Regions from separate parts of the Pseudomonas sp. GCM10022186 genome, predicted to be linked through region 3. Evidence: predicted binding sites of a transcription regulator. Region 3 holds the regulator's gene; each other region holds the start of a gene.
What was found. Region 3 encodes LexA, which represses DNA repair genes until DNA is damaged. Its sites were predicted from a motif close to CTGTNTNNNNANACAG; they were not measured.
Positions count from the first base shown of each region.

Region 1: recN (DNA repair protein RecN) is a predicted target of LexA. The motif match lies at 3,879-3,894, and genes of this name have one in related genera.
Region 2: imuA (translesion DNA synthesis-associated protein ImuA) is a predicted target of LexA. The motif match lies at 4,538-4,553, and genes of this name have one in related genera.

Region 1 is NZ_JBHSOU010000044.1:404,920-411,687, reverse strand. Features, by position in the region: gene dnaJ (molecular chaperone DnaJ) at 1-1,055, opposite strand, end outside; gene dnaK (molecular chaperone DnaK) at 1,179-3,092, opposite strand; gene grpE (nucleotide exchange factor GrpE) at 3,192-3,761, opposite strand; gene recN (DNA repair protein RecN) at 3,919-5,592, shown strand; gene fur (ferric iron uptake transcriptional regulator) at 5,650-6,054, opposite strand; gene ACFPU0_RS16450 (outer membrane protein assembly factor BamE) at 6,153-6,680, shown strand; gene ACFPU0_RS16445 (RnfH family protein) at 6,733-6,768, opposite strand, start outside.
Region 2 is NZ_JBHSOU010000063.1:65,136-71,903, reverse strand. Features, by position in the region: gene ACFPU0_RS21360 (M28 family metallopeptidase) at 1-1,482, shown strand, start outside; gene ACFPU0_RS21355 (AMP-binding protein) at 1,635-4,472, shown strand; gene imuA (translesion DNA synthesis-associated protein ImuA) at 4,657-5,271, shown strand; gene ACFPU0_RS21345 (Y-family DNA polymerase) at 5,279-6,694, shown strand; gene ACFPU0_RS21340 (error-prone DNA polymerase) at 6,691-6,768, shown strand, end outside.
Region 3 is NZ_JBHSOU010000066.1:293,602-300,369, reverse strand. Features, by position in the region: gene ACFPU0_RS24605 (S-methyl-5'-thioinosine phosphorylase) at 1-324, opposite strand, end outside; gene nagZ (beta-N-acetylhexosaminidase) at 334-1,332, opposite strand; gene ACFPU0_RS24595 (L,D-transpeptidase family protein) at 1,342-1,866, opposite strand; gene ACFPU0_RS24590 (TetR/AcrR family transcriptional regulator) at 1,909-2,616, opposite strand; gene lexA (transcriptional repressor LexA) at 2,844-3,455, shown strand; gene sulA (SOS-induced cell division inhibitor SulA) at 3,466-3,939, shown strand; gene ACFPU0_RS24575 (hypothetical protein) at 4,020-4,253, opposite strand; gene ACFPU0_RS24570 (DUF6586 family protein) at 4,324-4,842, opposite strand; gene topA (type I DNA topoisomerase) at 4,910-6,768, opposite strand, start outside.

The sequences.
Region 1 (6,768 bases), on a different contig from region 3:
TGCAGCGTCTTGCGAAACTCGTCGAGCAGTTCGCGCTGGCGCTTGTCCAGGTTGACCGGCGTTTCCACCACCACCCGGCACATCAGGTCCCCCGCGCCACCGCCACGCACCGGCGCCACGCCCTTGCCGCGCAGACGGAACAGCTTGCCGGTCTGGGTCGCCTCCGGAATCTTCAGCTTGACCCGGCCGTCCAAGGTCGGCACTTCCAGCTCGCCGCCGAGGGCCGCGTCAGCGAAACTGATCGGCACTTCGCAGTAGAGGTGCTTGCCATCGCGCTGGAAGATCGGGTGCTCGCGTACATTGACCACCACGTAGAGGTCGCCGGGCGGGCCACCCAGGGCACCAGCTTCGCCTTCACCGGAGAGGCGGATGCGGTCGCCGGTATCGACACCGGCCGGCACCTTCACCGACAGGGTCTTGTGCTCTTCCACACGCCCCTGCCCATGGCAGCTGCCACAGGGGTCGCTGATCATCTTGCCGCTGCCGTGGCAACGCGGGCAGGTCTGCTGCACCGAGAAGAAGCCCTGCTGCATGCGCACCTGGCCGATACCGCCACAGGTGGTGCAGGTGACCGGGCTGGTTCCCTTCTTCGCACCCGAGCCGTCGCAGGTCTTGCAGTTGACCAGCGTCGGCACACGGATGGTGACCGTGGTGCCGCGCACAGCCTCTTCCAGGTCCAGCTCGAGGGTGTAGCGCAGGTCGCTGCCGCGCTGCGGACCGCCGCGCTGGCCGCCACGCTGGCCACCGAAGAAATCGCTGAACACATCGCCGAAAATGTCGGAGAAACTGGCCCCGCCGAAACCGGCACCAGCGCCCGCCCCCATCTGCGGGTCCACGCCAGCGTGGCCATACTGGTCGTAGGCCGTGCGCTTGCTGGCATCGGAGAGAATTTCGTAGGCCTCGTTGGCCTCCTTGAATTTTTCTTCCGCAGCCTTGTCGCCCGGGTTACGGTCCGGGTGGTACTTCATGGCGAGGCGGCGGTAGGCCTTCTTCAGCTCGGCCTCGCTGGCGCCGCGCTCGACACCGAGGATTTCGTAAAAGTCACGTTTAGCCATAGTTTCCTGCACTCTCGAATTCACCAGCCCCAGACACGCCAACGCGGGAGCAAGCTCCCGCGTGGCGGATCAGGCGTACGGGGCGTCTAGCCCCGCACGCTGGGGCGGAAGCAAGCGTGACACTTACTTGTTTTCCTTGACCTCTTCGAACTCGGCGTCGACGGCATCGTCGGAAGCCTTGTCCGCGGTGGCGCCCTGCGGCTGCTCACCGGCCTGGGCCTGGTCGGCGTACATCTTCTGCGCCAGCGGGGTGGAAGCCTGGGACAGGGCGTTCATCTTGGCTTCGATTTCAGCCTTGTCGTCACCCTTCACAGCGACTTCCAGCTCGCCCAGCGCCTTCTCGATGGCGGCCTTCTCCTCGGCGGTGGCCTTGTCGCCAGCCTCGGTGATCATCTTGCGAGTGGCGTGGACCAGCGCGTCACCCTGGTTGCGGGCAGCGGCCAGTTCCTCGAACTTGCGGTCTTCCTCGGCATTGGCCTCGGCGTCGCGCACCATCTGCTGGATTTCTTCCTCGGACAGGCCGGAGTTGGCCTTGATCACGATGGACTGCTGCTTGCCAGTGGCCTTGTCCTTCGCACCGACGTGCAGGATACCGTTGGCATCGATGTCGAAGGTCACTTCGATCTGCGGCACGCCACGCGGAGCCGGCGGAATCTCGGCCAGGTCGAACTTGCCCAGGGACTTGTTCTGCGAGGCCTGCTTGCGCTCGCCCTGCAGCACGTGAATGGTCACGGCGGACTGGTTGTCGTCGGCGGTGGAGAACACCTGCGACTTCTTGGTCGGGATGGTGGTGTTCTTTTCGATCAGCGCGGTCATCACGCCACCCAAGGTCTCGATACCGAGAGTCAGCGGGGATACGTCGAGCAGCAGCACGTCCTTCACGTCACCTGCCAGTACGGCGCCCTGGATGGCGGCACCGATGGCCACGGCCTCGTCCGGGTTGACGTCCTTGCGCGGCTCCTTGCCGAAGAAGTCGGCTACCTGCTTCTGCACCAGCGGCATACGGGTCTGGCCGCCGACCAGGATGACTTCCTGGATGTCGGACACGTCCAGGCCGGCGTCCTTCAGGGCGATGCGGCAGGGCTCGATGGTACGGGCGACCAGGTCTTCCACCAGGGCTTCCAGCTTGGCGCGGGAAATCTTCACGTTCAGGTGCTTCGGACCGGTCTGGTCTGCGGTGATGTACGGCAGGTTGACGTCGGTCTGCTGGGCGGAGGACAGCTCGATCTTCGCCTTCTCGGCAGCTTCCTTCAGGCGCTGCATGGCCAGGGGGTCACCCTTGAGGTCCATGCCGGATTCCTTCTTGAACTCGTCGACGAGGTAGTCGATCAGGCGCAGGTCGAAGTCTTCGCCACCCAGGAAGGTGTCGCCGTTGGTGGCCAGCACTTCGAACTGGTGCTCGCCATCGACTTCGGCGATCTCGATCACCGACACGTCGAAGGTACCGCCGCCCAGGTCATAGACGATCACGGTGTGGTCGCCCTTGGCCTTGTCCATGCCATAGGCCAGCGCAGCCGCGGTCGGTTCGTTGATGATGCGCTTGACGTCCAGGCCGGCGATGCGGCCGGCGTCCTTGGTAGCCTGGCGCTGGCTGTCGTTGAAGTAGGCCGGAACGGTGATCACCGCTTCGGTCACCGGCTCGCCGAGGTAGTCTTCGGCGGTCTTCTTCATCTTCTTCAGCACTTCCGCGGAAATCTGCGGCGGTGCCATCTTCTGGCCCTTCACTTCCACCCAGGCGTCACCGTTATCGGCCTTGGCGATCTTGTAGGGAACCATCTTGATGTCTTTCTGTACGACGTCTTCTTCGTAACGACGGCCGATCAGGCGCTTCACGGCGTACAGGGTGTTCTGCGGGTTGGTCACCGCCTGACGCTTGGCGGACTGACCCACCAGGGTCTCGCCGTCGTTGGTGTAGGCGATGATGGACGGCGTGGTGCGAGCGCCTTCGGCGTTCTCGATCACCTTGACATTGCCGTTTTCCAGGATGGCCACGCAGGAGTTGGTGGTCCCCAGGTCGATACCGATGATTTTGCCCATATTCTCTCTCCCGAAACTTTGGATTCTCCGCGGCCCTGCTCAACGGGCCGCGGCAGCAATAAACGCTTGAACTAACAGATGGGGGCCCGAGGGCGGATTTCAAGCCTTCTCGTCGATCGACGGCGGCGCCTCGCTCGGCGCCTTGCTGACCACCACCATGGCGGGGCGCAGCAGGCGACCATTGAGCAGGTAGCCCTTCTGGAACACCTTGAGCACGCTACCCGGCTCGACGTGGGCGCTTTCCTGCATGGCCATGGCCTGGTGGTGCTCCGGATTGAAGGGCGCACCGTGCGGGTCCACGGCTTCCAGCTGGTAGCGCTTGAGGGTGTCGTGGAACAGCTTGAGGGTCAGTTCCATACCCTCGCGCACCGGCTTGATCGCCTCGTCGGTGGCGCTGGTCAGCTCCAGGCCACGCTCCAGGCTGTCGACGACCGGCAGCAGGTCATTGGCGAATTTCTCCAGGGCGAACTTGTGCGCCTTCTCCACGTCCTGCTCGGCGCGGCGGCGGACGTTCTGCAGCTCGGCGGCCACGCGCAGCGACTGATCCTGGGCCGCGGCCAGCTGCTCTTCCAGCACCTGCACGCGAGCAGCGAGGTCTTCGCCGGACGCGGCTTCAGCAGCGGAATTCGCTTCGGGGGTCTGGGTATCCAGGGTCTGTTCGTCGGCCATGCCTTCCTCCTCATAAAAAGACAGCTGCGGGAAAGACCCGCTGATATGTCCGTCTATATGGGGCCGCCATTTTGTCGCTTCAAGGGGGAGGGGCAATTGTCAGCCAGAAAACAAACACTGTATAAATACACAGCCAACTCAGCGCGGGAGTCGCACCATGCTGGTACACCTGTCGATCCACAACTACGCCATCGTCGAGCACCTGGACCTGGAGCTCGAGGGCGGCATGTCCGTGATCACCGGCGAAACCGGGGCCGGCAAATCGATCATGCTCGACGCCCTCGGCCTGACCCTGGGCGACCGCGCCGACAGCGGCGTGGTGCGCCCCGGCGCCGACAAGGCGGATATCCTCGCCAGCTTCGACGTCGCCGACATCCCCGAAGCCCGCGCCTGGCTGGCCGAGCGCGACCTGGACAACGACGGCCCCTGCATCCTGCGCCGCGTCATCACCGCCGAGGGCCGCACCCGCGCCTATATAAACGGCAGCCCCTGCCCCCAGAGCGACCTCAAGACCCTGGGCGAACTGCTGATCGATATCCACAGCCAGCACGAGCACCAGTCACTGCTCAAGGCCGACACCCATCGTCGCTTGCTGGACGAGTTCGCCGGCGCCAGCGAGCTCGCCCGGCAGGTGCAGCTGGCCGCCCAGCGCTGGCGGCAGACCCGCCAGGAACTGGAGCGCCTGTCCCGCGCCGGCGACGAACAACGTGCTCGCCATCAGCTGCTGAGCTACCAGCTGGACGAACTCGAAAACCTCGCACTGGGCGAGAACGAGCTGGAACAACTGGAACTGGAGCACAAGAACCTGACCAATGCGGAAAGCCTGCTGGCCGCCTGCCGCCAGGTCATCGACATGTGCAGCGAAAGCGATGCCGGCAACGTACTCAGCGCCTTGACCGCCAGCCTCAACCGCATCACCGCCTTCCACTCCCAGCCCGGCGCCCTGGCCGAGGCGGTCAACCTGCTGTCCAGCGCGCAGATCCAGGTCGAGGAAGCCGTGGGCGAACTGAACCGCTTCCTCGACCATTTCGACGCCGACCCCGAGCGCCAGCAAGCGCTGGAGGAGCGCCTCGACACCATCTATACCCTGGCGCGCAAGCACCGGGTCCAGCCGGGCGACCTGGCCGAACTGCAACTGCGACAGCTGGAAGAACTGGAGGCCCTGAACGCCGACGACGAAGCCGCCGAACGCCTGGCCGAGGAGCTGGCCGCCTACGAGCGCCATTACCTGGAAAAGGCCACTGAGCTGAGCAGACTGCGCAGCGAGGCCGCCGAACAACTGGCCGGTGCGGTGCAGGTAGAAATGCAGCGCCTGGGCATGCCCGGCGGGCGCTTCAGCATCCAACTGCAGGCCAGCCAGGCACAGGAACCGCAACAGCAGGGCCTGGAACAGGTGGAATTCCTCGTCAGCGCCAACCCGGGCCAGCCCCTCAAGACCCTGGCCAAGGTAGCCTCGGGCGGCGAGCTGTCACGCATCAGCCTGGCCATCCAGGTGATTACCGCACAGACCTCGCGGGTGCCCACCCTGGTCTTCGACGAAGTGGATGTGGGCATTGGCGGCCCCACCGCCGAGGTGGTGGGCCAGCTGCTGCGCCGCCTGGGCGAACGCGGCCAGGTGCTCACCGTCACCCACTTGCCGCAGGTGGCCGCCCAGGGCCACCACCACCTCTTCGTGCACAAGGAACGCGGCACCGAAGAGACCCGCACGGCGGTGGCCAAGCTGCTGGAGGCGCCGCGCATCGAAGAGATCGCGCGGATGCTGGGCGGCGTCGACCTCACCGAAGAGTCCCTGGCGCACGCCCGCAAGATGGTGGCCAGCGCCCAGGGCTGATTCCACCCCAAAACGAAAAAGGCGACCCGGAGGTCGCCTTTTTCCTACAGGCTGCGCTTACTTCTTCTTGCGCACGTACAACACCAGATTGTGGTCGACCAGCTCGAAGCCACGCTCCCTGACGATCTCCTTCTGGCGCTTCTCGATTTCGGGATCGAAGAATTCGATCACTTCACCGGAGTCCACACACACCATATGGTCGTGGTGACCGCTATCGGCCAGCTCGAAGACAGCATGGCCGCCATCGAAGTTGTGGCGTACCACCAGGCCCGCCGCCTCGAACTGGGTCAGGACCCTGTAGACGGTGGCCAGGCCGACATCTTCGCCGGCTTCCATCAGGGCCTTGTAAACGTCCTCCGCGCTCATGTGGCGCTGCTCGGTGGAGTCGAGCATCTGGAGGATCTTGACCCGAGGCAAGGTCACCTTCAGGCCGGCTTTACGCAGTTCGTTGTTTTCAACCATGGTCAGCTTTCTCGAGGAATGCTGCTTTCGCAGCTTCCCTTAATGCAGGTATGATCGGGCTTTTGATGCCCAGCCAAGATAGTGGAAGTCTCCCCTTGATGCAAAACACCAAGCTCCTGCTGACCAGCCTCTCATTCGCAGGCTTGCTCGCACTCGCCGGTTGCTCGTTTCCGGGGGTATACAAGATCGACATCCAGCAGGGCAACGTCGTGACGCAGGACATGATAGACCAGTTGAAGCCTGGAATGACCCGGCGTCAAGTGCGGTTTATCATGGGCAATCCGCTGATCACCGACACCTTCCACGCCAACCGCTGGGACTACCTCTACAGCATCCAGCCGGGCGGCGGCCAACGCCTCCAGGAACGTGTCAGCCTGATGTTCGACAACAACGATCAACTTATCGGCCTGGCCGGCGACTTCATGCCCGGCGTAAGCCGTGACGAGGCCATCCTCGGCGGCGAGAGCACCACCACCGAGGTCAAGCCCGAGCAGCCCAAAGAGCAGCCCAAGCCGGAAGAGCCGGCGGCACCGGGCTCGCTGCTGGAGAAGATCCAGAAGGAAGTGGACAGCGCCGAACCCGTCCCGGTACCGATTCCGGAACCGCTGGAAACTTCGCCGCAATAACATGCGGCAACAAAAAAGCCCGGGCTGGCCCGGGCTTTTTCATGGGCGGGATTCAGGCCTGCCGTTCGCCGGCGCGGGCCTGGGCAGC
Region 2 (6,768 bases), on a different contig from region 3:
CCTGGTATCTGCAAGTCGCCTGTGCTGGTCGGCACGCCGCTGGGCCTGCCGCGCTGCCTCGAGGCGAGCAATGTGATGAGCCGCCTGCAGGCGTTGCAGGATATCGCCACCCTCAACGACGGCAATCGCGCCGCCGGGCTGCCGGGCTACCAGGCCTCGATCGACTACGTGAAACAGACCCTGGAGCGCGCCGGCTACCAGGTGCAGGTGCAGCCGTTCCCCTTCACCGCCTTCTTCCCGAAGGGGCCGGGCACCTTGCAGGCATTGACGCCGCAGCCGGCCAGCTACGTCTGGGAGGAGGACTTCAACTACCTGTCGCAGACCGAGCCCGGTGATGTCAGCGCGCCGGTGGTGGCGGTGGACCTGGCCCTCGGAGCCGGCAATACCTCCACCAGCGGCTGCGAGGCGGAAGACTTCGCCGGCTTCCCCAGTGGCGCCATTGCCCTGATCCAGCGTGGCAGCTGCACCTTCGAAGTGAAGGCGGAGAATGCCGCGGCCGCCGGTGCGGTGGGGGCGATCATCTTCAACCAGGGCAATACCGAAGAGCGCAAGGGCCTGGAGAACGTCACCCTGGGCGACACCTACGAGGGCGGCATCCCGGTGTTCTTCGCCACCTATGACAACGGCGTGGCCTGGTCGCAGACCGCCGGCCTGCAACTGCATATGGTGGCGGACGTGATCCGCGACAAGACCGAGACCTTCAACCTGGTGGCCGAGACTCCGCGCGGCAACCCGGACAACGTGGTGATGGCTGGCGCCCACCTGGACTCGGTGTTCGAGGGCCCCGGCGTCAATGACAACGGCTCGGGCAGCGCGGCCCTGCTGGAGATGGCCGTGCTGCTGCGCAAGGCGCATCCGCAGAACAAGGTGCGTTTCGCCTGGTGGGGGGCCGAGGAGTCCGGGCTGGTGGGCTCGACCTTCTACGTCAACAGCCTGAGCGACGAGGAGCGGCAGAAGATCAAGGCGTACCTGAACTTCGACATGATAGGTTCGCCGAACTTCGCCAACTTCATCTATGACGGCGACGGTTCCTCCTTCGGCCTGCAGGGCCCGCCCGGCTCGGCGGCCATCGAGCGCCTGTTCGAGGCCTACTTCAATCTGCGTGGCGAACCCTTCGAGGGGACCCAGATCGACTTCCGCTCCGACTATGCGCAGTTCTTCGAAGTGGGCATCCCCTTCGGTGGCCTGTTCACCGGTGCCGAGGACATCAAGAGCGAGGAGCAGGCGCAGAAGTACGGCGGCGCCGCCGGCCAGGCCTTCGATCCCTGCTACCACCAGGGTTGCGACGACATCGGCAACATCGATCTGAACGCCCTGGAGATCAACGGCGACGCCATGGCCTTCGCCACCAGTTGGCTGTCGCTGTCGACGAAGATCATCGACGACGAGATCGCCGCCGCCCAGCAAGCCCAGGGGACCACCACGCTGCGCATACAGTCGGTACGCCAGGCCGAGCGCTGGGGTAACCATTACGTCAGATAATGCCTGAGCCCTCTGCGCCGGGGGGCCGGCGCAGAGCCCAGGCCGGCGCCGGATACGCGCCGAAACGAAGCTCCAGGGGCCCACGGCCGCGCAAAGGCCGGTACGGGCCCATACTGGACAAAGGCGATTACCTTTAGTCACGAGGGCCGCCTATGTCTCGTCCGCCTGCGGAAGCCGGCAACGTTCCCGCCCGTGACGGGGATGCGGAAAAACTGCTGGGGATCGTCCAGCGCACGGTGACCGAACTGCGCCCACAGGCTGCACAAGGTTTGCGGGTCACCTTGCACAGCGTGCTGGACCGCGATCTGGGGGTGGACAGCCTGGCCCGGGTCGAACTCTGGTCGCGCATCGAGCAGGAGTTCGCGGTTCGATTGCCGCAGGAGCTGTTCGCCTCGGCCAGCACCCCCGCCGATGTGCTGCACGTCCTGCAGCGCAGCCCGGCTTCCCGGCCGCTGCAACCCACCCGTTCCGGCCATCCTGGCGAGCCCGCCGCGGGCGACCGGCACACACCGGATGCCGCACTGACCCTGATCGACGTGCTGGACTGGCATGTACGCCGGCACTCCGGGCAGACCCACGTGCTCCTGCTGGGGGATGACGAGCAGCCGGACGAAATCAGCTACGGCGCCTTGCAGCAGGGCGCCCTGGCCGTCGCGGCGGGTCTGCAGCGTGGTGGCCTGCTCGCCGGGCAGGCGGTGGCGCTGATGTTGCCCACCGGGCGCGACTTTCTCCTGGGCTTTTTCGGCATCCTGCTCGCGGGCGGCATACCGGTGCCCATCTACCCGCCGCTGCGCCTGTCGCAGATCGAGGATCACCTGCAGCGTCAGGCCGGCATCCTGCGCAACGCCGAGGCCAGCGTGCTGATCACCGTCCCCGAGGCGAGGCTGCTGGCCCAGCTGCTCCGCCCCCTGGTGCCGAGCCTGGCGCGCATCGCCAGCGTTGCCGAGCTGGGTGGCGAGGGGCGCGAATGCGCGACGGTGGTGCGGCAGCCGGACGATATCGCCTTCCTGCAGTACACCTCGGGCAGCACCGGCCAGCCCAAGGGGGTGATGGTGAGCCACGCCAACTTGCTGGCCAACCTGCGTGCCATGGGCACCGTGCTGCAGGTGGGGCCGGGTGACCTGTTCGTCAGCTGGCTGCCCATGTACCACGACATGGGGCTGATAGGCGCCTGGCTGGGCAGCCTTTACTACGGTTTCAATCTGGTGCTGATGTCGCCCCTGGCCTTCCTGTCCAGGCCGGCGCGCTGGCTATGGGCCATCGACCGCTTCCGCGGCACCCTGTCGGCGGCGCCCAACTTCGCCTACGAGCTGTGCCTGAACAAACTCGCCGACAGCGATCTCGAAGGCCTGGACCTGAGCAGCTGGCGCCTGGCCCTCAACGGCGCCGAGCCGGTCAGCCCGGCCACCCTGCAGCGCTTCGCCGAGCGTTTCGCGCGCTACGGCCTGGCACCGACTGCACTGACGCCGGTCTTCGGCCTGGCCGAGGGCACCCTGGGCGTGTCTTTCCCGCCCCTGGGCCGAGGGCCGCTGGTCGACCGGGTGCAGCGCGAGGCATTCCAGCTTCGCGGCCAGGCACTGGCGCCAGGGACGGACGATAGCGCCACCCTCAGCTTCGTCTCCTGCGGCCGCCCCCTGCCGGGACACCAGATTCGCATCGTCGACGACCGCCGCGTCGAACTTCCCGAGCGCCGGGAAGGTCACCTGCAGTTCAGCGGGCCTTCGACCACCTCGGGTTATTACCGCGCCCCGGAGGAAACCGCCCGGGTCCTGCGCGATGGCTGGATGGACTCCCTCGACCTCGCCTACATGGCCGATGGCGAGGTCTATCTCACCGGCCGCGCCAAGGACCTGATCATCCGTGCCGGGCGCAATCTCTATCCCTACGATGTCGAGACGGCGGTCGGCAACCTGCCGGGCCTGCGCAAGGGATGTGTCGCGGTATTCGGCAGCCGCGACGCGGCCAGCGGAACCGACCGCCTGGTGGTGATGGCGGAAGCCCAGGAGCAGGAGGAGGGGGCGCAGCAGCGCCTGCGCCAGGAGGTCAACCGCATACTGGTCGACCTGGCTGGCGTGCCCCCCGACGATATCGTCCTGGTCCCTCCCCATAGCGTGCTGAAGACGTCCAGCGGCAAGATTCGCCGTGCCGCCTGCCGTGAACTGTACGAGCGCGGTGAAGCGGGGCGGCCACGCCTCGCCCCGTGGCGCCAGGTGTTGCGCCTGCTGGCGCAGGCCATGCGTGGGCATCTCGGCCGTGGCTGGCAGGGCGCGCGCGTCCTCTCCTATGCCGTGTATATCTGGCTGCTGTTCTGGCTGGTCACGCCGCTGACCTGGCTGGGCGTTGCGATCCTGCCGCAGGGGCGCTGGTGCCGCACCTTCGTGCATTGGGCGGCACGGTTGTTCATCCGCCTGGCCGGGGTGCCGTTCAGCGTCGAAGGGCTGGAACATCTGCCGGGGGAGGGGGCCTGCGTGCTGGCCGCCAACCATGCGAGCTATCTCGATGGGGTCATCCTCTGCGCCGCGCTGCCGCCGCGGTTCGCTTTCGTCGCCAAGCGCGAACTGGCGGGCCAGTGGATCCCCAGCCTGTTCCTGCGCAAGCTCGGCGCGCTGTTCGTCGAACGCTTCGACCTGCAACGCAGTGTGGCCGACAGCGAGGCCCTGGAGCGGGCGCTGCGGGCCGGCCAGTCGTTGCTGTTCTTCCCGGAGGGCACCTTCACCCGTGAACCGGGTTTGCGTGCCTTCCACATGGGCGCCTTCGTGCTGGCCGCCAATACCGCTGTTCCCTTGCTGCCGGTGGCGATCCGTGGCACCCGCACGGTGCTGCGCGATGGCCAGTGGTTCCCGCTCCGTGGGGCGATCCATGTCAGTGTCTGCGCGCCTCTGCTGGCGGAGGGGCCGGGCTGGCCGGAGTCGATCAGGTTGCGGGATGCGACCCGGGCCGTGCTGCTGGAACGCCTGGATGAGTCGGAACGCACCCTGAGCTTCAGTTGAGGGCGCTGGCCGGGGGGACGGCCTTCCGTCTTCCCGGATTGACGCGGAGCAGGTAGCGCGATTTACTGTATATAAATACAGTATCCGTAGGATTTCCCCCGATGGCCTTGGTGATTGTTCCTGGCCCTTTCGGCAGCCCTTTCCCGGGGCTGCCGTTTTTTTCTTCCGGCAATGGGTCGAGGTGATGGGCGCTGTCGTTGCCCTCGACACCCTGCTCAACGAACGGCGGGTATGGAAGGGCCAGCCCGGCGCGCAGCCGGCCGGCAGCGACCAGCCCACCGGCCTCGTCGCCCTGGACAGGGTCCTGCCCGGCGGTGGCTGGCCTGAAGCCGCGCTCAGCGAAATCCTTGTCGCGGCTGCGGGGCTCGGCGAGTTGCGCCTGCTCTGGCCCACCCTGGCGCGGCTGACCGGCAGTGCCGAGCGGGTGGTGCTGGTGGCGCCGCCCCATATCCCCTATCCCCAGGCCTGGCAGGCCGCCGGCGTCGACCTGCGCTGGCTGGCGCTGGTGGAGGCCAGCGGCCGCGACGCGCTCTGGGCCGCCGAGCAGTGCCTGCGTTCCGGCAGTTGCGGCGCGGTGCTCTGCTGGCCGCAGCAGGCCGACGACCGCGCCTTGCGCCGCTTGCAGGTGGCCGCGGAAAGCGGCCAGACCCTGGCCTTTGCCTATCGCCCCCTGGATGCCGCCCTCAACCCTTCGCCAGCGTCCCTGCGCATCGCCGTCGACGGGTTGCCGGCGCAATTGCGGGTGCTCAAGTGCCGGGGCGGTCTGCCACCGGCGAATCCCATCGCCCTGGCCCGGTGAAGCCGCCATGCGCTGGGCCTGCATACTGCTGCCGCAACTGGCGCTGGATGGCGTGCTGCGCGGTCATCCCGACCCCGAGGCGCCCCTGGCGCTGGTGACCGGCACGGCGCAGCGCCGCGTGCTGCGCGCCCTCAACCCGGCAGCCAGGGCCCTGGGGCTGCGCCCTGGCCAGTCACTGACTGCCGCCCACGCCCTGACCCGGGATTTCGCCCAGGTGGAGTACGACCCGGCGCAGGTCGAGCGCTGGGAGCGACTGCTCGCGGCCTGGGCCTATGGCTTCAGTTCCCAGGTCAGCCTGCGCTACCCGCGATGCCTGCTGCTGGAGGTGGAATCCAGCTTCGCCCTGTTCGGCCCCTGGCCGCGTTTCGAGGCGCGACTGCGCCGGGAGCTGGCGGCCCTGGGCTTTCGCCATCGCATAGTCGCGGCGCCCAATCCGGCGGCGGCACGGATACTGGCCAATGCCTACGACGGCCTGGCCGTGACGCACCAGGATGAGTTGCGCCAGGCCCTCGGGCGCATGCCGGTGGACCGCGCCGGCCTGGCGCGCGAAACCGCCACCGCCTTTGCCCGCATGGGCCTGCGCCACCTGGAACAGGTGCTGGCGCTGCCGCGGGAGACGCTGGCCCGGCGCTTTCCGGCCGAGGTGCTGCAGCACTTCGACACCCTGCTCGGCGAACGGCCCCTGGCCCTGGAGTGCTACCGGCCGCCGGACGAGTTCGACCTGCGCATCGAGCTGAACTTCGAGGTGGAGTCCCTCCAGGCGCTGCTCTTCCCCCTGCGCCGTCTCACCGCCGACCTGGCCGCCTTCCTCGCCAGCCGTGACAGCGGCGTGCAGCGTTTCGTCCTGCATCTGGAACACCGCGACCTCCACGACACCCAGGTGCCGGTGGGCCTGCTCAGCGCCGAGCGCGAAGCGGCCATGCTCTTCGAGCTGGCCCGCGGGCGCCTGGAGCAGTTGCAGGTGCCGGCGCCGGTGCGTGCCTTCCGCCTGCAGGCGCGGGACCTGCCGGCCTTCGTGCCGGAACGCCGCGAGCTGTTCGACGAGCGCCCGCAGCAATCCCTGCCCTGGGAACAGCTGCGCGAGCGTCTGCGCGCGCGCCTGGGAGACGATGCCGTGCACAGTCTCGCGCTGCGCGCCGACCACCGCCCCGAATGGGCCTGGCAGCTGGACGCCGTCGGCTCGCCGGTGCCGCTCCAGTCCGCGCCACCGCGCCCCGGCTGGCTGCTGCGTGAACCGCACCCCCTGCGGGAAGTGGGCTTGCGCATCCTCGCCGGCCCCGAGCGCATCGAGTCCGGCTGGTGGGACGGTGGCGATGTGCGCCGCGACTACTACCTGGTGGAAACCCGCAGCGGCCAGCGCGGCTGGGCTTTTCGTCCGGTGAACGGGGAGGGGCCGCTGCTGCTGCACGGCTGGTTCGCATGAGCGCCTACGCCGAACTGCACTGCCTGTCCAACTTCAGCTTCCAGCGTGGGGCCTCCAGCGCTCTCGAACTGTTC
Region 3 (6,768 bases):
GTAGTCGATCACCTGATGCGGCACCACCAGGTGGCCGCTGCCCATGGCCGGATGGATGCCGCCCACCGCGTTCACCGCGATCACCGCCTGGGCACCGGCTTGCTTGAGGGCCCAGAGGTTGGCCCGGTAGTTCACCTGGTGCGGCGGTATCCGGTGCGGATGACCGTGTCGCGCGAGGAACAGCGCATCGTGCCCGGCGTACTCGCCATGGACGATACCGGCCGAGGGCGCGCCATAGGGCGTTTCAGGGTTGAGCAGGGCTCTCATGCTCAGGCCTTCGAGCTGGGTCAGGCCTGTACCACCGATGATGGCGTAGACGGTCATGTGGATTCCTCAATCGATCAACTGTGCTTCGCGCAGGGCTGCAACGGCCTGCAGCCAGCGGGGGTCCTGACGGTATTCGGTACCGGGGAAGGCGCGGCGGCGCATCCGCGCCAGGCTGGCCGGCGGCTTGGCGCCCAGGCGCTGCAGGCGCTCCAGGGCCAGTTCGGCAGAGGCGCGGTCATTGCATACCAGGCCCATGTCGCAACCGGCGATCAGCGCCGCCTCGATGCGCTCGGCGGCGTCACCCGCCACGTGAGCGCCGGCCATGGACAGGTCATCGCTGAAGATGACCCCGGAGAACTTCAATTCGCCACGCAGGATGTCCTGCAGCCAGCGCCGCGAGAAGCCGGCGGGCTGGTTGTCCACCTGTGGGTAGATGACATGGGCGGGCATCATGCCGTCCAGTTCCGAGGCGAGCCGCGCGAAGGGCACCAGGTCGCTCCGGCGAATCTGCTCCAGGCTGCGCTCGTCGGTGGGAATCGCCACATGGGAATCCGCCTCCGCCCAGCCGTGGCCGGGAAAGTGCTTGCCGGTGGCGGCCATGCCGGCCTGGCGCAGCCCGCGAATGAAGGCACCGGCAAGACGCGCGGCGCGCTCCGGGTCGCCCTCGAAGGCGCGGCTGCCGACCACGGCGCTGCGTTGATGGTCGAGGTCCAGCACCGGCGCAAAGCTGATATCCAGCCCCACGGCCAGCACTTCGGTGGCCATCAGCCAGCCACACTGCTCGGCCAGTTGCTCGGCATTGTCATTGTCGGCCAGCGCGCGCATGGCGGGCAGTCGCAGGAAGCCCTGGCGCAGACGCTGCACCCGCCCGCCCTCCTGGTCGACGGCGAGGATCAGGTCGGGGCGCACGGCGCGAATGGACGCGCAGAGTTCGCGCACCTGGCGCGGGCTTTCGATGTTGCGAGCGAAGATGATCAGGCCGGCGACTTCCGGCTGACGGAGGATCTGCCGATCCTCGGCGGTCAGCCAGGTGCCACCGATATCCAGCATCAGGGAGCCTTGCATTGAAATTCCTTACGAGAGTTCTGCCGCCGCCCAGGCCGGGCACGGCGCTTCGTCTATGCGTACCGCACAGTGGACGGGTACCCGGTCGAAGAGTTCCAGCACGTCGGCATTGCGCAGACGAATGCACCCATGGGAACGGGGCACGCCCATGGGTTCGGTGTCCGGCGTGCCGTGCAGGTAGATGTAGCGGCGGAAGCTGTCCACGTTGCCGAGGCGATTGCGGCCGGGTTCGCAGCCGCTCAGCCAGAGGATCCGGCTGAGAATCCAGTCCCGCCCCGGGAAACGCTCGTGCAGCTCGGCGCTCCAGACTTCCCCGGTCCAGCGCCGACCGCGCAGCACCGCCCCCAGGGGCAGGCCATCGCCTATCCGCGCGCGCACCTGGTGCAGACCACGGGGCGTGCAGTTGGAGCCATTGGTTTCGCCCACGCCCTTCAGGGCGGTGGACACGGACATGCGCAGTACCAGCCGCCCTTCGGCGAAGCCGTAGAGCTGCTGGTCGGCGATGGAGATATGCAGAAGATCGAGGTTTTGCATGGGCCGCAAGCTTAGCCGATCAGCCCGCTCGCGCCCATCGTTTTACGCCTTGGCCGGGGCGGCAGGCGCCTTGTTGCGAGGCTTTAGCACAGCCTTGGCCAGGACTTCGTCGGTGACCCCGGTCTCGGCGCGCATGCCGGCGGCGAGGAAGGGCACCATCAGGCGCATGACCTGTTCGATCGAAGTGTTCACGCCGAAATCGGTCTCCGCCATGGCGCGCAGCGCCTTGATGCCGGACATGCTGAAGGCCGCGGCGCCGAGCATGAAGTGCACCCGCCAGAAGAGTTCGAGCGGCGGCACACGCGGCGCGGATTCGTTAACCAGCAGCATGTAGCGGCGGAAAACCTTGCCATAAACCTCTTCAAGGTACTTGCGCAAGTGGCCCTGGCTCTGACTGAATGCGAGACCGAGCAGACGCATGAAAATCGACAGGTCGTTGCCGCTGCGGGGCTTTACCGCCAGGGCCTGTTCGACGAGCATTTCCAGCAGCTCCTCGAGGCTGGCCTTGCTCTCCGCCTTGGCCTGACGACGATCGAGTTCACGTTCCAGGCTCTGGCAGAAAGGACCGAGGAAGCGCGAGAAGACCGCCTGGATCAGCGCCTTCTTCGAGCCGAAGTGATAGTTCACCGCTGCCAGATTGACCCCAGCCTTGCTGGTGATCAGGCGCAACGAAGTCTCGGCGAAGCCTTTTTCCGCGAACAGCTGTTCCGCAGCATCCAGAATGCGTTCAACGGTTTCCGACTGGGCCATGGCTCCTCCGCCTGACAAACACTCGTTTGAAACATACGTTTCAGCCGGCCGGCTTGTCAAGCCGAACACACCATAATCCGACGCAGCAGTCACTTCCACCCAAGCAATGGCGAGGCGAAACGTGCCAGCCCTGCCCGCGACTCGACCCGCCCGGGAAAAAGAAGCATTGCCAAGGCCTCGGCACTGTATATAATCCCAGTCACTGTATAAAAAGACAGAGCGCCGCCATGCTGAAACTGACGCCCCGCCAAGCCGAGATTCTCGCATTCATCAAGCGCTGCCTTGAAGACAACGGCTTCCCCCCGACCCGCGCGGAAATCGCCCAGGAGCTCGGCTTCAAGTCACCCAACGCCGCCGAGGAACACCTCAAGGCCCTGGCCCGCAAGGGCGCCATCGAGATGACACCCGGCGCATCCCGCGGCATACGCATCCCCGGTTTCGAGCCCGGCGCCAACGATGAGGACGGCCTGCCGGTAATCGGCCGGGTCGCGGCCGGCGCCCCGATCCTCGCCCAGCAGAACATCGAGGAATCCTGCCGCATCAACCCCGATTTCTTCCATCCCCGCGCCGACTATCTGCTTCGCGTTCGCGGCATGTCCATGAAGGACATCGGCATCTACGACGGCGACCTGCTCGCCGTGCACAGCACCCGCGAAGCGCGCAATGGCCAGGTGGTGGTGGCCCGCCTCGGTGACGAGGTCACCGTCAAGCGCTTCAAGCGCGATGGCGACAGGGTCTGGCTGATCGCCGAGAACGCCGAGTTCGCCCCCATCGAGGTGAACCTGGATGAACAGGATCTGGTGATAGAAGGTTTGAGTGTCGGCGTGATCCGCCGCTAAAGGAGGCCTTATGCAGTTCCCGCAGTCCCTTGGTCGGTCCCAGCTCCCTCTGTTCCACGATGCCATCCTGGCAAACCCCGTGGTACCGATGCTGACCGATGTGGTGGAAGAACCCCGCCAGGAAGAACCGGAAGCCTTCAGCGAACTGTCGCTGCGTGGCGCCACCGGGCACTGCCGGAACCTGCTGGCCTCCGTGCTCCGGGAGCTGAGCGAAGAGCAGGATGCGCGCTGGCTGACACTGATCGGCGCCCCTGCCGGCCTTACCCGTGACTGGCTGCGTGACTCCGGGCTGAATCGCGAACGCATCCTGCTCCTGCAACCGCGGGGCGAGCAGAGCGCCCTGGAACTGGCCTGCGAAGCGCTACGCCTCGGCCGCAGCCACACGGTGGTGAGCTGGCTGCATCTGGGGCAGAAGGCCAAGCGCCAACTCGCCCAGGCGGCACGCCAGGGCGGCGCGCAAAGCCTGAACATTCTGCTGGGCTGAAGAGCTGCAAGCGCTGGGCACGACTTGCGCCGAGTGACATCAGACGGTAACCGAATCAGCGGAAGATTCGGCTCCAGGCCTCAATGCAGGACGCGCGGACCTTCGTCGTGGCCCATATCGCCTTCGGCCAGGCGACCGGCCATTTGCACGCCGACATTCAGCATGGCCTTGGCGACCTCCAGATGATGCCCCTGGAGGAAGGCCTTGGCATCGGAGGAGAAGTCCAGCGTTACCAACGCCTCCTCGTCCTCGGCCCGGCGCAGGATGATGCGCCCGTCAGGCAGTTCGACTATTTCCAGAAAGGACGTAGGCATAGCTCAGATCTCCACGAAAGGCGGCTATTGTAGCAGCCAGCCGCCAGCACGCCCTAGCCCGTCGATCAAATCAGCACTCGCTCAGGGTTTCCCGGAAACGTAGCGCCAGGGATTTCAGGTTCTGCCGCCAGGACTCCAGGGTTTCCTGGGACAGTGGCACAACTTCCTCTTCCACGCTGACCGCGGTGATCAGCGGCAGGGTCGGGTCGACCTTGGCCTGTTTCGGCGCCTGGGGCGGCTGGAAGAGTCCACGGTACGCGGCGAGCAGTTCGGCCAGCCAGGTTTCCCGTTGCTGGGCCATTTCCACCAGCTCGGCCAGTTCCGGACTGGGTGCCGCAGCCAGCACTTCCGGAGTCAGCAGCATTTCGACGCGCGGCGCACCGGCCTCGGACAAGCGGTAGTAACCGGCGATTTCGTGACACAGGCCGAGCAAGGCGCCATAGAGGTGGAAGAGCGACGCTTCGCGTTCGGACTGCACCAGTGCCTGGGCGTTCATCGCCCTGCCCTCTTCCGCCTTGCGCCAGGACTCCAGCGACAGGCCGGCGAAGAAGAGTTTCTGATTGGTGCGGGTGTAAAGCTCATGGGCCATGAGGGCGCCCTCCACAGGTGACTCGGGCAGTAGTATGCGCGCCCGCAGCCGGGCGCGCAGCAGTCGATCAGCGCTTGTCTTCGACCTTCCACTTGCCGCCGTCGTAGAAGGCGCGCCAGCCGGTGGGCTTGCCGTCGACCTCGGTCTGCACGTACTGCTCCTTGGTCTTGCGGCTGAAGCGGATCACCGCCGGACGCCCTTCGGGGTCTTTCCTGGGCGCATCGAGCAGGTAATGGTACTTGGCATCCAGCTCGTCCTTGTGCGGGATCAGTTCCTGCACCAGCGGCGCGCGGGTCTCGCGGTTCTTCGGGAACTGGCTGGCGGCCAGGAACAGGCCGGAAGCGCCATCGCGCAGCACGTAGACATCATCGACCTTCTCGCACTTCAGCTCGGGCATGCGGATCGGATCGATCTTAGGCGGCGCTGCCTCGCCGCTTTTCAGCAGCTTGCGGGTGTTCTTGCAACTGGCGTTGGTGCAGCCGAAGAACTTGCCGAAACGACCGGTCTTCAGCTGCATCTCGCTGCCGCACTTGTCGCACTCCAGGCTCGGGCCTTCATAGCCCTTGATGCGGTACTGGCCCTGCTCGATCTCGTAACCCGAGCAATCCGGGTTGTTGCCGCAGATGTGCAGCTTGCGGGTCTCGTCCAGCAGGTAGGCATCCATGGCGGTGGAGCAGATCGGGCAGCGGTGCTTGCCACGCAGCACGCGGGATTCGGACTCGCCTTCGTCGTCCGCGGCGATCTCGTCGCCCGGCACCAGGTTGATGGTGGCCTTGCAGCGCTCCTTCGGCGGCAGGCTGTAGCCCGAGCAGCCGAGGAACACGCCGGTGGAGGCGGTACGGATCATCATCGGACGACCGCACTCGCGGCAGGGGATGTCGGTCAGGGTCGGCTGGTTGGCGCGCATACCCTTGTCGGCACCCTCGGCCAGCTCCAGTTTCTTCTTGAAGTCGCCGTAGAACTCGTCCAGCAGGTGCTTCCAGTCGCGCTCACCCTGGGCCACATCGTCCAGGTGCTCTTCCATGCCGGCGGTGAAGCCGTAATCCATCAGGTTGGCGAAGCTTTCGTTGAGGCGCTCGGTGACGATGTCACCCATCTTCTCCGCGTAGAAGCGACGGTTGTGCACCGTCACGTAGCCACGCTCCTGGATGGTGGAGATGATCGCCGCATAGGTGGACGGGCGGCCGATACCGCGCTTTTCCAGTTCCTTGACCAGACTGGCCTCGGAGTAGCGCGCCGGCGGCTTGGTGAAGTGCTGGCTGGGCTCGAGCTTGAGCAGCTTGAGCAACTCGCCTTCGCTCATTTCCGGCAGCACGTCGTCTTCGCCCGGCTTGCTCTGCTGCGGCAGGACGCGGGTGTAACCGTCGAACTTGAGGATACGGCCCTTGGCGCGCAGTTCGAAGCCGCCGGCGCTGACGCTGACGTTGGTGGACAGGTACTCGGCCGGCGGCATCTGGCAGGCGACGAACTGGCGCCAGATCAGGTCGTACAGGCGCTCGGCATCGCGCTCCATGCCGGACAGCTGGGTCGGCTTGAGGTTGACGTCGGACGGGCGGATCGCCTCGTGTGCCTCCTGGGCGCCTTCCTTGCTGGAATAGACGTTCGGCTTGGACGGCAGGTACTTCTGGCCGAACTCGCCCTCGATGAAGCCACGCACCATGCCGATGGCGTCGGCCGAGAGGTTGGTCGAGTCGGTACGCATGTAGGTGATGTAGCCGGCCTCGTACAGACGCTGGGCCATCATCATGGTCTTCTTCACCCCGAAGCCCAGGCGATTGCTCGCGGCCTGCTGCAGGGTGGAGGTGATGAAGGGCGCGGACGGACGGCTGGAGGTCGGTTTGTCCTCGCGCTTGGCCACGGTGTAGCTGGAGGCCTTGAGCTTCTCCAGGGCCGCCATGGCCTGGGCTTCGTTCAGCGGCTTGAAGG